2 regions of the Achromobacter sp. RT286_PF genome follow, and region 1 is predicted to be linked to the other one. Evidence: predicted binding sites of a transcription regulator. Region 1 holds the regulator's gene; the other holds the start of a gene.

Evidence for each region. The regulator FliA, encoded in region 1, starts transcription of late flagellar genes. The targets are predictions, from matches to a motif close to CTAAAGTTTNNNNNNNNNNNGCCGNTA.
Region 2: a site for FliA is predicted at 2,430-2,456, ahead of AC6LJY_RS21265 (flagellar protein FlaG). Genes of this name have one in related genera too.

The regions. Positions count from the first base shown of each region.
Region 1 covers NZ_JCBAMR010000017.1:97,831-106,089, reverse strand. The annotation lists gene cheA (chemotaxis protein CheA) at 1-2,031, opposite strand, end outside; gene AC6LJY_RS15445 (response regulator) at 2,062-2,442, opposite strand; gene motB (flagellar motor protein MotB) at 2,445-3,434, opposite strand; gene motA (flagellar motor stator protein MotA) at 3,446-4,315, opposite strand; gene flhC (flagellar transcriptional regulator FlhC) at 4,446-5,027, opposite strand; gene flhD (flagellar transcriptional regulator FlhD) at 5,060-5,383, opposite strand; gene AC6LJY_RS15420 (RNA polymerase sigma factor FliA) at 5,815-6,570, shown strand; gene AC6LJY_RS15415 (methyltransferase regulatory domain-containing protein) at 6,723-8,259, shown strand, end outside.
Region 2 covers NZ_JCBAMR010000032.1:1,087-9,345, forward strand. The annotation lists gene fliS (flagellar export chaperone FliS) at 5-433, opposite strand; gene fliD (flagellar filament capping protein FliD) at 453-1,841, opposite strand; gene AC6LJY_RS21265 (flagellar protein FlaG) at 1,985-2,362, opposite strand; gene AC6LJY_RS21270 (IclR family transcriptional regulator) at 2,506-3,243, shown strand; gene AC6LJY_RS21275 (acyl-CoA dehydrogenase family protein) at 3,269-4,435, opposite strand; gene AC6LJY_RS21280 (CaiB/BaiF CoA transferase family protein) at 4,435-5,667, opposite strand; gene AC6LJY_RS21285 (Bug family tripartite tricarboxylate transporter substrate binding protein) at 5,664-6,635, opposite strand; gene AC6LJY_RS21290 (cupin domain-containing protein) at 6,707-7,123, opposite strand; gene folC (bifunctional tetrahydrofolate synthase/dihydrofolate synthase) at 7,288-8,259, shown strand, end outside.

The sequences.
Region 1 (8,259 bases):
CAGGATGGTGGCGGCCGAGATGCCAGGCACCTTGCGGTAGTTGGATTCCAGGTTCTTGACCACCACCTGGTGCTGGCCGATCAGGTGATCCACCAGCAGCGCAAAACGGCGGTCTTCGGCTTGCATGATGACCGCGATGGCCTGCGTGGGATCGGTCTGCGCCTGGGCAACCGAGAACACGCGGTGCATCTCGACCAGCGGCAGGTATTCGCCGCGCACATGCATCACGCGTTCGTTGCCCGCCACCGAGTAGATCTGGTCGTTGGTCGGTTGCAGCGATTCGGTAACGTGGTTCAGCGGCAGGATGAAGGTTTCTTCGCCCACTCGAACCGACATGCCGTCCAGAATGGCCAGCGTCAGCGGCAGCACGATGCGCGTGGTGGTGCCGTTGCCCGGCTCGCACGACAGCTGCACGTGACCGCCCATGTCCTGGATGTTGCGGCGCACGACGTCCATGCCCACGCCGCGGCCCGAGATGTCCGTGACCTTTTCGGCCGTGGAGAAACCCGGCGCGAAGATCAACTGCCAGATTTCATCGTCAGGCGAATTTTCGTTGACGGCCAAACCTTGCGCCATCGCCTTCTTCAGGATCTTTTCGCGGCTCAGGCCACCGCCGTCATCGCTGACTTCGATGACGATGTTGCCGCCGTTGTGTTGCGCGGACAGCACCAGCTGGCCAACCGGGTCCTTGCCGGCGGCGATACGCTTTTCGGGCGTTTCGATGCCGTGGTCCAGGCTGTTGCGCACCAAGTGCGTCAGCGGGTCGATGATGCGTTCGATCAGGCTCTTGTCCAGCTCGGTCGCGCGGCCGTAGGTCTGCAATTCGATCTGCTTGCCCATCTTGCCGGCGATATCGCGCACCAGACGCGGGAAGCGGCTGAACACGTAGTCCATCGGCATCATGCGGATCGACATCACCGCTTCCTGCAAGTCGCGGGCGTTGCGTTCCAGCTGTTCCATGCCGTTGAGCAAGCGGTCGTGCAGCACCGGGTCCAGCGTGGACGCGGTCTGCGCCAGCATGGCTTGCGTGATGACCAGCTCGCCCACCAGGTTGATGACCTGGTCGACTTTTTCAACGCCCACCCGAATCGACGTGGATTCCTTGTCGGCATGCGCGGGCGCAGCCGGACGCGAGGCGCGGGCGGCGGCTTGCGTGATGGCTTCGGCCGCGGCGGCGGTGTCGGCGACCGACGGCACGGGCTCGGCGGCGACGGGGGCCGGGGCGGCTGCCGGTGCCGGGGCCGCTGCCACGGGTTCGGCCACGGGCGTGGCGGCCTGGGCGGCGGGCGCGGCTTCGCGGGTGATGGACAACTGGTCGCCGTCAACGATGAAGCAGCACACCGCTTCGATATCGTCCGGCGTGCACGTGCTGTCCATCCACACGGTCAAGGCGCCGTTGGCACGTTCGCTGGCGCGCACGTTGCCCAGGTTGCCCATTTCTTCGAGCAGCGACGCGGCGTCCTTGTCGGACACCTTGGTGATCCTGACCTTGAGCGGCAAGTCGCCGGCGTCAGCCGCCGGCGTCTGTACGGGTTCGGGCGCGGGGGCCGGCGCAGCGGCGACAGGCGCGGGCGCAGGGGCCACGACGGGCGCGGGGGCCGCCGGCGCGGCCACGGCCGCGGCGGGGTCCTTATGCTCCAGCGCCAGCTGCCTCAATACGGCGCAGATACGCTCAAACACGGCTTCATCGGGCTCTTCGGAGGCCCGATAGGCATCCAGTTGGCTTTTGAGCACGTCTTTCGTTTCCAAGAAGATATCAATCATGTCCGTGCGCAGCGCCATTTCGCCGCGACGGATTGCGTCAAGAAGGTTTTCAAGCAGGTGGGTGGTGCCCGCCAGCTGCGTAAAACAGCCGAATGTCGCCGCGCCGCCCTTGATCGAATGCGCCGCGCGGAAGATGGCATTGAGCTGTTCAATGTCGGGAGACCCTACGTCGAGCTCCAGCAGCAGCTGCTCCATCTGCGCGAGCAGCTCATCCGCCTCGTCGAAAAAGGTCTCGTAAAACTGACTGAGGTCCAAACCAGAACTCATGACCCGTACGCCTTCATAAATGAACCTGCTTTACGCGCCGGCCTGCTCATCGAGCAGCTCGGTCGCCAATTCCACCAGCACATCGGGGTCGACCGGCTTGGACAGCCAGCCACAAACGCCCAGATCCCGAGCGGCCATCTTGCTACCCACATCGTCTTCGGTGGTCAGCACCAGCACCGGCACATCCAGGTACTGGTCCAGCTCACGCAGGCCTTGAATCAATTCAAGCCCGCCCTTGACGGGCATATTCCAGTCGCTGACCACGAGGTCCACCGGATGGCTCTTGGCCACCTCCAGCGCTTCCTGACCGTTGCCGGCCGTCAACACTTTCCACCCCGCGCCCGTCAACGTCGCCTGGACGATCATCCGCATCGTCGCCGAGTCGTCCGCCACCAGAATCGTTGCCGCCATTGCTATCGAACCCCCTGAACCGGCGGCGCGTTCGCCGCTTCGCCTTGATTGGTTGCCGTCGCGGCCTGGGCGGCGGCTTGCACCGCCTCCACGGCCGTCCCCACCTCGCGAGCATCTTTGGCGCTTACGTCCGCGGCTGCGGCGTTCTCGTTTTCGATGCGCTTCTGGGTGTTCATATTGAGCACCACGAGGCTGATACGTCTATTAACGGCTGCATACGGATCATCTTTAACCAGACTCATGCTGGAAGACAGACCCTGGATGCGCATGACCTTGCTTTCGTTCATGCCGCCGGCCACCAATTCCTGACGCGAGGCATTGGCGCGGTCCGCCGACAATTCCCAGTTGCTATAGGCGCGCTCACCGCGCGCGTACTGCGAGGCGTCGGTGTGGCCCGAGATACTGACGCGGTTGGGCAGCTCGTTCAGCACCGGCCCCAGTTCGCGCAGGATGTCGCGCATGTACGGCTGCACTTCGGCGCGGCCGGTGGCGAACATCGGGCGGTTCTGGTTGTCGATGATCTGGATGCGCAGGCCCTCGGTCGTCAAGTCGATCAGCAGCTGCGGCCTGAAGCTTTTCAGGACGGGGCTGGTCTCGATGACGTTTTCAAGGCGGCGCTTCAGGTTTTCCAGGCGGTGCTGTTCGCGCCGTTCGGCGTCGCCCATGGGCTGGGATTCGACCCGATTGCCCTGCCCTTTGCGCACATCGCCCTCGCTGCGCAAGGGGTCGCGGCCGCCGCCGGGCACGGCGCTGGTCTCGGCCGAGCTGCTGGGCCCGCCCGTGATCGCCACGCGCAGCGGCATGCGGAAGTATTCCGCGATGCCCTTGAGCTCTTCGCGCGGCACGATGCTGATCAGCCACATCACCAGGAAGAACGCCATCATCGCCGTGATGAAGTCGGCGTAGGCGATTTTCCAGCTGCCGCCATGGTGCCCGCCGCCCTTGACCTTCTTGCGGCGGATCACCACACGGTGGTTGTTTACGGTGCTCATCGCCCGCTCCGTCAGGCCTTGCCGGTCGACTTGGTTTGCCGGACGTGCTCTTCCAGCTCACCAAAGGTCGGACGCACGGACGAGAACAGCACCTTGCGGCCAAATTCCACCGCCAGCTGCGGCGGGTAGCCGTTCATGCTGGCCAGCAGCGTGGTCTTGATGCATTCCAGCACTTTCATGGCCTCGTCATTGCGGCGCTCGACCCGCGAAGCCAGCGGCCCCACGAAACCGTACGCCAGCAAGATGCCCAGGAACGTGCCGACCATGGCCTTGGAGATCAGGTCGCCCAGAATGGCGGGCGGCTGGTCCACGGCGGCCAGCGCCTTGATCACGCCCAGCACCGCGGCCACGATACCGAAGGCCGGCAGGCCGTCAGCCATCTGTTGCAGCGCGTGCGCGGGCACTTCGCGTTCATGGCGATAGGTCTCGATTTCCTCGTCCATGAGCGTCTCGATTTCAAACGAGCTCATGTTGCCGCTGATCATGATGCGCAGGTAGTCCGTAATGAACTCCATGAGCTTCGCGTCTTTGGCAATGCGCGGATATTCGCTGAAGATCGGGCTGGAAGCCGGGTCCTCAATATGCGATTCGATGGCCATCAGGCCTTCACGGCGCGCTTTATTCAACAACACGTACAGCAGAGCCATCAGCTCCATGTACACGTCCTTGCTGTAGCGCGAGCTTTTAAGCGCGTCGGGCAGCGCCTTCTTGACCAGCATCAGCGATTTTTTGCTGTTGCCGGCAAGAAAAGCCCCAAAGGCCGCACCAAAGATCAGTGTCAGCTCGAAGGGCTGGTAAAGCGCGCCCAAATGGCCGCCCAGCGCTATAAAGCTGCCGACGACCGACACGATCACCACGAGAAAACCGATAACAATCAACACATCAGGCCCCTGCCAACGAAGTCTAAAACTGGCGTCAATGATCCCCTGTTCCCCCCGACCCAAAAAGGCGGGTTACGGGGAGTTTTCCAGGGCTTTTGATGTATTTGGACGCGCGCCTGGCGCGTCCGGGTCACGGACGGGCAGCGCCGAGCGCGGGCACCGGACGGGTGCCGGCACGGGCTTTGGCCGCCGCGCGCGTCTTGCCGGCGCGAGGAGGCGGGCGGCAGATCGCGCACACGAAATCCGAGTGCGGATCGTGGGCATGGGCGATGAAATGGCCGCCACATTGGCGGCAGGCGGACAGCTGGAGCATGCCGCTGTCAAAGAAACGCACAAGCATCCAGGCACGGGTGAAGCTCAACACCGGTTCCGAGCTTTCGGCCGTATCCAGGCCGGCGTTTTCCAGATAAAGGCGGTAGGCGTCGATGATGGCGCGAATGCCTTTGCTGCTGGTGCGCGCGTTCAAGAACGAATAAACGTTGTAGAACAGCGACGAGTGAATATTCGGCAGCCAGGTCATGAACCAGTCCACCGAGAACGGCAGCATGCCCTTGGGTGGCGAGCAGCCGCGGATTTCGCGGTACAAGCGTGCCAGGCGGTCGTGGCTGAGGCTGGTTTCAGCCTCTAGAACCTGAAGCCGCGCTCCCAGGGTAATCATGGAGCTGGCAAGCAGGATGTCGTCCGCTTCCTGAGATACGCTTTTGGAGGCCATTACACGAGTCCGAGTGGGTGTTGGAGCGGCCGTCAGGCCAGTTCTTCTACAGGTTGCTTGGCCAGCAAGATTGTTGCGTGAGCTTGTTGCAGCGCGCCGCCCAGAACATCATGGGTCAGGGCCGACAACAGGCTGTAGTCATCAAAGCGGAAACGGCACAGCAGCGAGCTCGAGCTGGCCAGCTTGACCAGTTGCGCCGGCGACAGGCGCATCAGGATGTCAGCGACTTCGTTGCTGAATCCCAAACGAAACATGGATGCTGCAAAGTCATCACGCAACATACGTTGCGCAAGTAACAGGTATGACAGATTCACTTCGCGAATGTCTGCCAGCAAAGAATTTTCGACTTGTTGCACGCCCTACTCCCTATCCCAATCCCACCCACGGGGGCTCGATAACCAAAAGCACCGGTGTCTTAGTGACACCTGATTGCTGCTGCATCCTGTTTTAATGCGAAATGTATCATTTGTTCGCAATTTAAGTAAAATTTACCACAGGTGATGTCATTTTCTATGACTTATATGACAAATCTTTGTTGATATTGCGCAACCTGTGAGTTTCGATACACATTGACATAGAAACTCGTGACGAATTTACGTCAATTTGGCAAATAAGCATTCAAAACGTTGCGTACTTCCAGGAATGAAATGTTGTGCAGTGCCGACAATGTCACCTTGCCGATCACTAAATCCTGGTCGCTTTAGCGCAGCCGCGCGTTTGTCGACAATGTCGCAAATTGACAACGTCTGACGATGCGTCACGATGGACACCGCCTGACATTCCCGCAATGCCCCACGCAGATGACAGCTTGGTCGAATATGCCCCGCTAGTGCGGAAGCTGGCCCTGCAATTGCTCGCACGGCTACCCGCTAGTGTGGAGCTCGACGACCTGATACAGGCCGGCATGATCGGCCTGCTTGACGCCGTAAGGCGCTATCAGGAAACGGCAGACGCCCAATTCGAGACCTACGCCACGACCCGTATTCGTGGCGCGATGCTGGACGAGCTTCGCGGCCAGGACTGGCTGCCCCGCAGCGTCCGCACCAAGGCGCGCAAGATCGAGCAGGCTATCCAGCAGCTCGAGCAGCGCCTGATGCGCGCGCCTTCCGAAGCCGAGATCGCCGCCCAGCTTGAAATGCCGATCGGCGAATACCAATCGCTGCTGCACGACGCCCAAGGCGTGCAGATCGTGCATTACGAAGACTTCACCACCGAACCCGATTCCGCCTCCGGCCAATCCGACTGGACCGCCACGCTGAACCACGGCTCGGCCGGCGGGAATCCGCTGGATGCGTTACTGGCTGGTGATTTCCGCCAGGCGCTGGTGCAGGCGATTGATGCCTTGCCTGATCGGGAGAAGTTGTTGCTGTCGCTGTGCTACGAGCAGGGCCTGAATCTGAAAGAGATCGGCGCCATCATGAATGTGACCGAGGCACGGGTGTGCCAGTTACGGTCGCAGGCCACGGCGCGGATCCGGGCGAAGCTGAAAGAAATGGCTTGGCAGGACCTGCCGCTGGAAGGGCAGATCGCGCAGATTATTTGATGGGGCGATTTCGCGACAGGAAATTCCCCCGCAAATCCATCGCTGTTCGGCCCATATAGCCGAACGCCACGCTGATAGCCTTTCGCACAGCATCCCAATCCGCAAGCAGTCGCGTTCAAACCGCGCGCCGCCCCTTCCCCTGGAATTCCGCAATGACCGCAGCCGATTATTTGACTCAGGCCATCTCCGACGCCTACGACGAAACCCCCTATATATCGAACGCATTCGCGTACACGTCGCCGGGCAACCTGCGCGCAGTGGCAAGCCTTTATGGCTTGGCCGCGCCCGCGCTTGATACCGCACGGGTACTGGAACTAGGCTGCGCGGCGGGTGGGAACCTGCTTCCCTTCGCTTTGGCCCACCCCAACGCTCGCGTCGTCGGCATAGACTTGGCGCCGCAACAAATCGAAGCCGGCCAGCAGGTTGCCGAAAAGATCGGCGCCCGCAATCTGGACCTGCGCGCAATGAGCGTGACCGATGTCACCGCTGAATTGGGGGTGTTCGACTACATCATCTGCCACGGCGTGTTCAGCTGGGTGCCGCCCGAAGTCCGCGACGCAATCCTGCGCATCTGCCGCGAAAACCTCGCGCCCGAGGGTGTTGCCTACGTCAGTTACAACACCTACCCCGGATGGAAAGCCGCGGACGTGGTCCGCGATGCCATGATCCTGAACAGCTTTGGCGCGCAAACCGCACAAGAGAAGCTGGCCAGCGCCAAAGAGATGTTGGACCTGTTGGAAAACGGCTTGTGGCACAACAATCCGCTGCAGTCGGCCCTGCAGGCCGCGGCGCATAAACTGCGCGGACAGTCCGACCACTACCTGCTGCACGAATACCTGGAAGCGATCAACACGCCTTGCTACTTCCTGGAATTCGCCGCTGCCGCCCAGCAGGCCGGGATGGCGTATCTGACGGACTCCGAACCGCATCTGACCTTCGCTTCCACCTACGGCAGCAAGGTCGCGCTGGGCCTGAACGGCTTGTCGGCCAAGGGCAACCGCGAAATGCGCGAACAGTATCTGGATTTCGCGGTGGGCCGCTCTTTCCGCAAAAGCCTGCTGGTGCATGGCGAGCGCGCGGAAAAAATGCTTGAGCAGCCCGAGGGCACGGCGTTCAAAGCCATGCACTTCGCCACGCGGCTTGACGCCGCCGCCCCCTCGCCTGGCGCCTCGGCGGAACATCGCCACTACCTGACCCCCAACGGCGCGACCCTCAGCAGCAAAGACCCGGCCATGCTCGGCCTGATCGACGCGCTGAACAAGGCATGGCCGCGCTCTCTGCCGTTTGACGCGCTGCTGGACATTGCGCAATCCCACCATTCGGGCGTGCAAGGGGACGACCTGGCCAACGTGGTCTACATGAACCTGATCACACTGGTGCAATCCAGCGGGGTTCATTTCCGTATGGAGCCATCGCCCTACCTGGCGCCCGACGCCAAGCCCGCTTTGATCCCGGGTGCCCGCGAACTACTAGATGAAGTAACAAGCACGGCATGCCAAGTGGGTATGTACAACCTGTGGCACCAACCCGTAACGCCGCCCGCTGACGCATTGGGCCGATTCATCGCCCTGCATATGGACGGCTCGCGCAGCGTGGCGGAGCTTCGCACCCTGACGCGCGACACCCTGACATCCGGACGTAGGCCCCACCCCAACGGCCAGTCGTATAAGGGTGCGCGGAATCTGGAAC
Region 2 (8,259 bases), on a different contig from region 1:
GCCATTACGGCTCCATGCCGCCGGCAGGCCGGTCGATGGAAGTCTGCCAGGCCTCGGCCAGGTCGGCCAGCAGGCGGTCGGCAATATCCAGCTGTTCGGCATCCGCCTTCAGGTTCGCCGTCAGCAGCGTGCGGATGATGTAGTCGTACAGCAGGGCGAGGTTGGCGGCGATATCGCCGCCGGCCTCCATATTAAGCCCCGTCTTCAGACCTTCATCGACGATCTTGATCGCTTTCGAGATGGCGGCGCCGCGCTCGGCGATCCGGCCTTCGTTCAAATGGATACGTGCCTGCCCGATGGCCGCCCGCGCACCCAGATACAGCAGGGTGATCAGCCGCTCCGGGCTTGCGCCCAGGACTTGCGTTTCCAGACCGATATCGGCGTAGGAACGAACAGAATAAGACCCTGAGGGCCGTCGGGCGGCATACGTCATTTAATGCATCTTCTATAAGTTACTTGTTGGACTTATTCATTGCCTCAAACTGCTGGGTCAGGTACGCGCCTGTGCTTTGCATCTTCATGTAGAAGGTGTCCAGCGCAACAAACTGCGAGCGCATCCGTTCGATTTCAGCGTCGCTGGACGCTTTGGCGCGTGCCTTCTGCGCATCCACGGCAGTGATGGACTTGGCCAAGCCGTCCTGGCGGGTCTTGAGCGAACCCGTCGAACCCAGCACGTCCTTGAGGGCGGCGTCGATGTTCTTGGCCAGGCCGTTTTCGCCGGTCAGCAGCTTGGTGACGTCTGCCGGGTTTTCCGTCAGGGCCTTGGTCAGCTTGGTCGTGTCCAGCTTCAATTCGCGGGCGGTGGCATCCGTGGTGATGCCCAGATCAGCCAGCGATTTCAGCGTGCCGTTGCCCAAGACGCCTTGCAGCGCGCCGGACAGGGCGGATTGGATCGAACGCGTCGTACCGTCGCCGGTCAGCGGCTGATTGGTGGCGGCCTTGGCGTCGAACGACGTCAGGTTCTTGATCGTGGTTTGCAGCGTCTTGTACTTGGTGACGAAGTCCTGCACGGCCTTGCTGGCGACCGAGGTGTCGGCTTCCAGCTTCAGCGTGATCGGCTTGTCGGCGTCCGTCTTTTCTGCCAGGTTCAACGTGATGCCGTCGATGGCGGTCGAAATGTTGTTCGAACCGCTCTTGACCGGGATGCCGTTGATGATGACTTCGGCGTCCTGGCCCTTGGTGGCCGTCATGCCGCTGGTGACGCCGCCGGCGTCGGTGCTGAAGGTCAGGATGTCTTTCAGCGACTGGTCGCCGTTAACGGTAATGGACTTGACCGATGCCTTCTCGCCCGTGTCGCGCGCGGTCAGCATCAGGAAGTTGTTGCCGTTGCCGTCGTTGATGACCGTGGCGCGCAGGCCGGTCTTGTCGTCGGCGTTGATGGCTTTGACGATCCCGTTCAGCGACGTGTCGTCTTTCAGGTCGACGGTACGCTTGGTGCCGTCGGCCAGTTCGATTTCAAACGTGCCGGTGGCGCCGTTCTGAGCCGTGCGGTCGGCAATGGCCGACGATTGCAAGCTTTGGGCACGCGCCAGGTTTTTCACTTCGATGGTGTACTCGCCAGCCACCGCGCCTTCCGCGGCCACGGTGGCCGTCAGGGCGGAACCGCCGGTCACGCTGCCTTTGATGGCAGCCATCGTTTCGGTCTTGCCCAGCACGGCGGCAGACGACTGAAGGGCTTCCAACGCGCTTTGCAGCTGCGAGTAAGCGTCGATACGGGTTTGGTAGCTTTCGGCGCGGGTCGTGTAGACCGACAGCTTTTTCGTCTCGGCGTCTTGCAGGTCCGACAGGATCTTTTCCAGCGGCAAGCCGGACACGGACCCAAGGTTGGTAATAGAAGCCATGTGAAATTCCTTCCTAGCGATGCGATTCTGTCAAAAATATGATGCCGGCGATTGGCCGGGTAAGGGCATAAGGCGGGCCTAATTCGGGGTTTCCCTCACGAAATGGCGCCAACTTGCATGGAAAACACCGTTTTAAGGGTCACCTACGCGGAAGTCTTGATGCCGTTTCCTTGCATGTTCACGATCATTTTGGCGATTTTCAGCACGGTTTCGCTGGGGATCGTACGAATGACATCGCCCGATTCCGCGTCCACCACCGACACCACCACCTGATGCACGTTCGGGTCTATCTCGAACTGCAATTGAGTCGACCACGCCTTCATCTGGTCGTTGATTTCGTCCAGCGCCTTGTCCAGCGGCAGCTTCTGCGAATCTGATTGGTCCGACGTGGCACTGTCGGAGGCGCCGCTGTTCGTGGCGGCGGCCGCGGGCGTCACGCTCACAGCCGGTTCGGCTGCGACGGGGGCCAACACGGGCGCAACGGGTGCGAACGTAGCGGGGGCTAGGGGGGTTACGGCCATGATCACTCCAGCGGCGATGTGGGCGTCTCGGAGGAACGCGCTGTTTTCAGGGAATTCTCAGCTACGATTACGGCACCTTTGCAGGGAACTTTAGCCCCCGGCGGGGCTGGGTCTTTCACGTGCTAATCAGTTTGGATCGGGCAATGAGTGTCAAGACGGCGCTGCGAGTCATCGAAATCATCGAAACCTTTGCCCGCGAAAAGCGCGCGTTGCCCTTGTCGGAGCTGGCCCGTCTGCTGGATGTGCCGGTGTCCAGCTGCCTGGCGCTGATCCGCACCTTGACCGGGCTGGGCTACCTGTATGAAACGGGCCGGCGCCAGGGGTACTACCCCACCGGCCGGCTGCTGGCCATGGCGCAACGCATCGCGCGTGCGGACCCCGTGCTGGATCGCGTCTACCCCAGCCTGGCCGAATTGCGCGACGCCACCCGCGAAACCGTTGTTTTTGCCAAGCTGACGCAGGACGGCCGCGTGGTCTATCTGGACGTGCTGGATTCGCCACATACCATCCGATACGCGCCCGTTGCCGGCGAGTTCAAGGACGTACATGCCAATTCGCTGGGCAAGGCCTTGATGTCGCTGATGGACGAATCCGCGCGCCATGCCGTCCTGGCCGGCACGCCGATGACGCGCTACAACGAGCGCACGCTGGTCACCGCCGAGGCACTGGAAGCTGATCTTCAGCGCTCGCGGCAACGCGGCTGGTTCATGAACAGTGGGGAATCGATCGCCGACGTGGGCGCCATTGCGTGGCCCGTCACGCTGTCGGGCGAGCACTATGCGATTTCGGTGGGCGGCCCGATCTACCGGATCGAGCCGCAGCAAGAGGCGTATGCGCGCATCCTGCGGGCGGCCTGCACGGCGCTGGAACAGCAGGCCTGACGGGGCGCGGGCCCCGCCCTGATCCTTAATACGACTTCGGCAGCCCCAGCACCTTTTCGGCGATAAAGCACATGATCAGCTGCGGGCTGACGGGCGCAATGCGCGGAATGAAGCTTTCGCGCAGCAGCCGTTCCACGTGGTATTCCTTGGCGTAGCCCATGCCGCCCAGCGTCATCACCGCCGTCTGGCAGGCGTTGTAGCCGGCTTCGGCCGCCAGGTACTTGGCGGTGTTGGCGTAGGGGCCGCAGGGCAGGCCGGCGTCGTACAGGCTGGCGGCCTTGAACACCATCAGGTCGGCGGCCTCCAGCTGCATCCAGGCTTGTGCAAGCGGGTGCTGGATACCCTGGTTCTGGCCAATGGGGCGGCCGAATACGGTGCGTTCGCCGGCATACTTCACCGCCCGGTCCAGCGCCGCGCGGCCAATGCCCACGGCTTCCGCCGCGATCAGGATGCGTTCGGGGTTCAAGCCGTGCAGGATGTATTCAAAGCCTCGGCCCTCTTCGCCGATGCGGTCGGCCACGGGGATGCGCAGGCCATCGATGAACAGCATGTTCGAGTCCACGGCCTTGCGGCCCATTTTCTCGATCTCGCGCACTTCGATCTTTTCGCGGTCCAGGTCCGTATAGAACAGCGACAGGCCCTGGGTGGGTTTGTCTACCTCGGACAACGGCGTGGTGCGCGCCAGCAGCAGCATTTTGGTGGCAACCTGCGCCGTCGATATCCAGATCTTGCGCCCATGCACCACGTATTCATCGCCCTGGCGCACCGCCCGGGTCGACAGCTTGGTGGTGTCCAGCCCGGCATCGGGCTCGGTTACGGCGAAGCAGGCTTTTTCGCGCCCGGCGATCAGCGGTTCCAGCCAGCGGCTGCGTTGTTCGTCACTGCCGAAGACCACCACCGGATTCAGCCCGAAGATGTTCATGTGCACGGCGGACGCGCCGGTAAAGCCCGCGCCGGACGCGGCGATGGTCTGCATCATCAGCGCGGCTTCCGTCATGCCCAGGCCGGCGCCACCGTATTCCTGCGGCATGGCGATGCCCAGCCAGCCGTCGCGGGCCAGATCGGCATGCAGCGGCTCGGGAAAGCCGCCTTCGCGGTCGCGTTCCAGCCAGTATTCGTCGGGGTAGCGGTCGCAGATGCGCGAAACGGCGTCGCGCAGCGCCAATTGGTCGGGGGTGAAAGCAAAGTCCATCAGTCGTTTCCGTCCTGGGTAATGCCACGGGCGAGCAGGTCGTCGATCCGGGCGTCGTCGTAGCCGGCCTGCGCCAGCACCTCGCGGCTGTGCTCGCCCAGTCGGGGGGCGGGCCGGCGCAGCGATGTCGGCGTGCCTTGGTAATGGCCCAGCGGCGCGGGGGTGCGCAGCGGGCCTTCGCTGGGGTGGTCGATGTGGCGGATGAAGTCGGTGGCGGCCAGGTGCTCGTCTTGCAGCAGGTCGTCCACCGTGTACAACTGCGAGGCCGGAATGTCGGCCGCCGCCATCGCTGCCAGCCAATGGTCCGTGCTGCGGGTGCGAATCACGTCTGCCACGAAGGCGTAGACCTCGCTGATGTGCGCCGCCCGCGCGCCATGCGTGCAAAAGCGCGGGTCCTGGGCCAATTCCGGCTGCTCGATCAGCTTGAAGAAGTTGCGCCAGTGCTTGTCGTTGTAGATCAGCAAGCATAGGTAGCCGTCGGCCGTGGCGTAGGGGCGGCGGTGCGGGGCCAGCAGCCGGGCGTAGCCGGTGGGTCCCAGAGGCGGTTCAAAGGTCGCCCCGCCCAGGTGGTCGCCCAGCACCAGATGCGCCATGCCTTCAAACATCGGGATCTCGACCTGTTGGCCGCGCCCCGTGGTCTTGGCGTGCAGCACGGCCGACACCAGGGCGATGCCTACGTGCAGGCCCACCGCGCGGTCCGCCAGCGTCAGCGGCGCGTAGCGCGGCACGTCGCCGCTTTGCTGGGCCGACAGCGCCGCGATGCCCGTCTGCCCCTGGATCAGGTCGTCGTACGCGGGCCGGCCGGCGTAGGGGCCGGCCTCGCCAAACCCGTAGGCGCCCAGGTAAACGATGCGCGGGTTGCGCGCGGCCACCGCCTCGTACGACAAGCCCAGCCGCGCCATGGCTTGGGGCCGGATGTTGTAGAGCAGTGCGTCGCAGCTTTCCGCCAGCCTCAAGCAAGCCGCCAGGCCCTCGGGCGTCTTCAGGTCCAGCACGATGGACCGCTTGTTGCGGTTCAGGTGCAGGTACAAGTGGCCCATGCCCGGATTGCGCATGGGGCCCACGGCGCGCATGTTGTCGCCCGCGGGCGATTCCACCTTGATGACGTCCGCGCCCAGGTCCGCCAGCGTCTGAGTGGCGTAAGGGCCCATCACGACCGAGCTCAGGTCCAGGATGCGCACCCCGGCAAGCGGGCCGCCGGCGGCGGCATCAGTGGATGAATGCTGCGTCATTGTTGTTGGATCCCCGCGTCTTTGATCAGCTTGCCCCACAGGTCGCGCTGTTCGCTGACGAACGTGGCGAAGTCCTGCGGCGTACCCGAAAAGGCGTCGAAGCCCAGGCCCGCCAGGCGCTTCTTCACGTCGGGATTGGCCACCACTTTGTTGATCGCGGCGTTCAACTTGGCCACCACCTCGGGCGGCAGGCCGGCCGGGCCGAAATAGCCGTTCCAGGAATTCAGGTCAAAGTCCTTCACGCCCGCCTCGGCCATGGACGGCAGGTCCGGCACGATGGCGCTGCGCTCGGCGGTGGACACGGCCAGGGCCCGCAGTTGGCCGGAGTGCACGAACGGCAGGCCGGAAGCCAGGTCGGTGAACATGAAATCCACCTGGCCGCCGACCACGTCGGTCAGCCCCTGCGGCGTGCCCTTGTACGGCACGTGCAGGATGTCGATCTTGGCGCGGTCGGCCAGCGTTGCGCCCGCGACGATGCCCGTGCTGTTGCCGCTGGCGTAGGTGATGCGGCCGGGGTTCTTCTTCGCGTCAGCCACCAGTTCGGCCACGTTCTTCCAGGGCCGTTTCGGGTTTACGACCAGGATGAAAGGCAGGTTGCCGCCGCGCGCGATGGGCGTGAAATCCTTGACGGGGTCGTAGGACACGTTCTTCATCAGCCAGGGGGCGGCCGAGTGCGACGTATTGGTGGTGACGAACAAGGTGTAGCCGTCCGGCTTGGCGCGCGCCACATAGCTGGCCGCGATGGTCGCGTTGGCGCCGGGCTTGTTCTCGACGACGATCTGTTGGCCCAGGATGGTCGACAGCTCCTGCCCGAAGATGCGGCCGACGGCATCGGTGCCTGAACCGGCCGGGAACGGCACGATCAACGTAATGGGTTTGTTGGGGTAGTCGGCCGCCTGCGCCAGGGGCGCGGCCAACAATGCCGCGCCGCTGAGCAGGGCGGTACCGAATAGACGGAAGGGGTGCATGGGTTGTCTCCAGTTTTTATAGATAGGAATGCAAGCGCGGCTCTGCGTCCGCTGCCTGGTGCCGCGCCGCGTCAGGCGGCGGGCGAGGGCGCCGGAAAGTCCCGGATCACGCGGTCGGGGGATTCTTCGTACGGAGGGGTGTAGATCACCAGCAGCCTGGCGGGCTCGTCGCTGGTCACGGTAAATACGTGGGGGATGTCGGGCGGGAAGTAGCAGCAGTCGCCCGCCACCATGTCGGCCGTTTCGTCCGCCACCTGCGCGCGCGCGGTGCCGGACAACAGATAACAGACCTGTTCGATGCCCGGATGCGCATGCGGCAGCGCGCCCTGGCCTTTTTCAATCACGCCCAGCAGCACTTCCACGCCGCGCGCGCCGACCGTGTCGGGGCTGATCAGCCGGCGGTTCAAGGTGCCGGTGTGATTGGCGGGGTGATAGCCGGGGATGTCGGCTTCGCGAACCAGCCAGCGGGGGGGTGAAGATTGCGTCATGTTCGTCCGTCTAAGTTTTCATACGTAAATTCATTTTCACGTATGCGAAAAACATCGGCAAGCGCTTTTTCGGAACCGATACCGTGGCGCGCCCTAGGGGATTAGGGAAAACACCGGGCACCGGCTGCTAAAATCCTGGGCTGATCTCCTCTCTCGGCCCCGACATGTCCCCCGTTTCTTCGCCTGACGCTTCCGCCACCCTGTCCGACTGGCTCCAGTACCTGGAATCCATACACGCCACCGCGATCGACATGGGCCTGGACCGCGTGCGCGACGTGGCCACCCGCATGGGGCTTGAGCTGTCGGGCGTGAAGTTCGTGGTGGGCGGCACCAACGGCAAGGGGTCCACCTGTGCCATGCTTGAAGCCATCCTGCTGGCTGCCGGCTACAAGGTCGGGCTGTACACGTCGCCCCACCTGATCGACTTCAACGAACGGGCCCGCGTCAACGGCCAGATCGCCTCGGACGCCGAGCTGATCGCGCAGTTCCAGGCGGTCGAAGCGGCGCGGGGCGAGGTTTCGCTGACCTACTTTGAATTCACCACGCTGGCCATCCTGCGGCTCTTCTCGCAAACGCGGTTGGACGCCATCGTGCTGGAAGTGGGGCTGGGCGGGCGGCTGGACGCCGTCAATATCGTCGACGCCGATTGCGCCATCGTCACCAGCGTAGACCTTGACCACACCGACTGGCTGGGCGATACCCGCGAAAAAATCGGCTTCGAAAAGGCCCACATCTATCGCGCTGGCCGTCCGGCCATTTGCAGCGATCCGGTGCCCCCGCAATCGCTGCTGGACCACGTTGAAAAAATCGGCGCGGATCTCTGGCTGTTCGGGCGCGACTACAACTATTCCGGCGACCGCCAGCAATGGGCGTATGGCGGGCGCGAACAGCGCCGCAGCGCGCTGGCGTACCCGGCGCTGCGCGGGGCCAACCAGCTGCTGAACGCGTCCGCCGCGCTGGCCGCGCTGGAATCGGTGCGCGACCGGCTGCCGGTGCAGCAGCAGGCGGTGCGGCTTGGGCTGCTACAAGCCTCGCTGCCGGGCCGCTTCCAGATTCTGCCCGGTCAGCCGTCGGTGATCCTGGATGTGGCGCACAACCCGCATGCCGCGGCCGTGCTGGCGCAGAACCTGGACAAC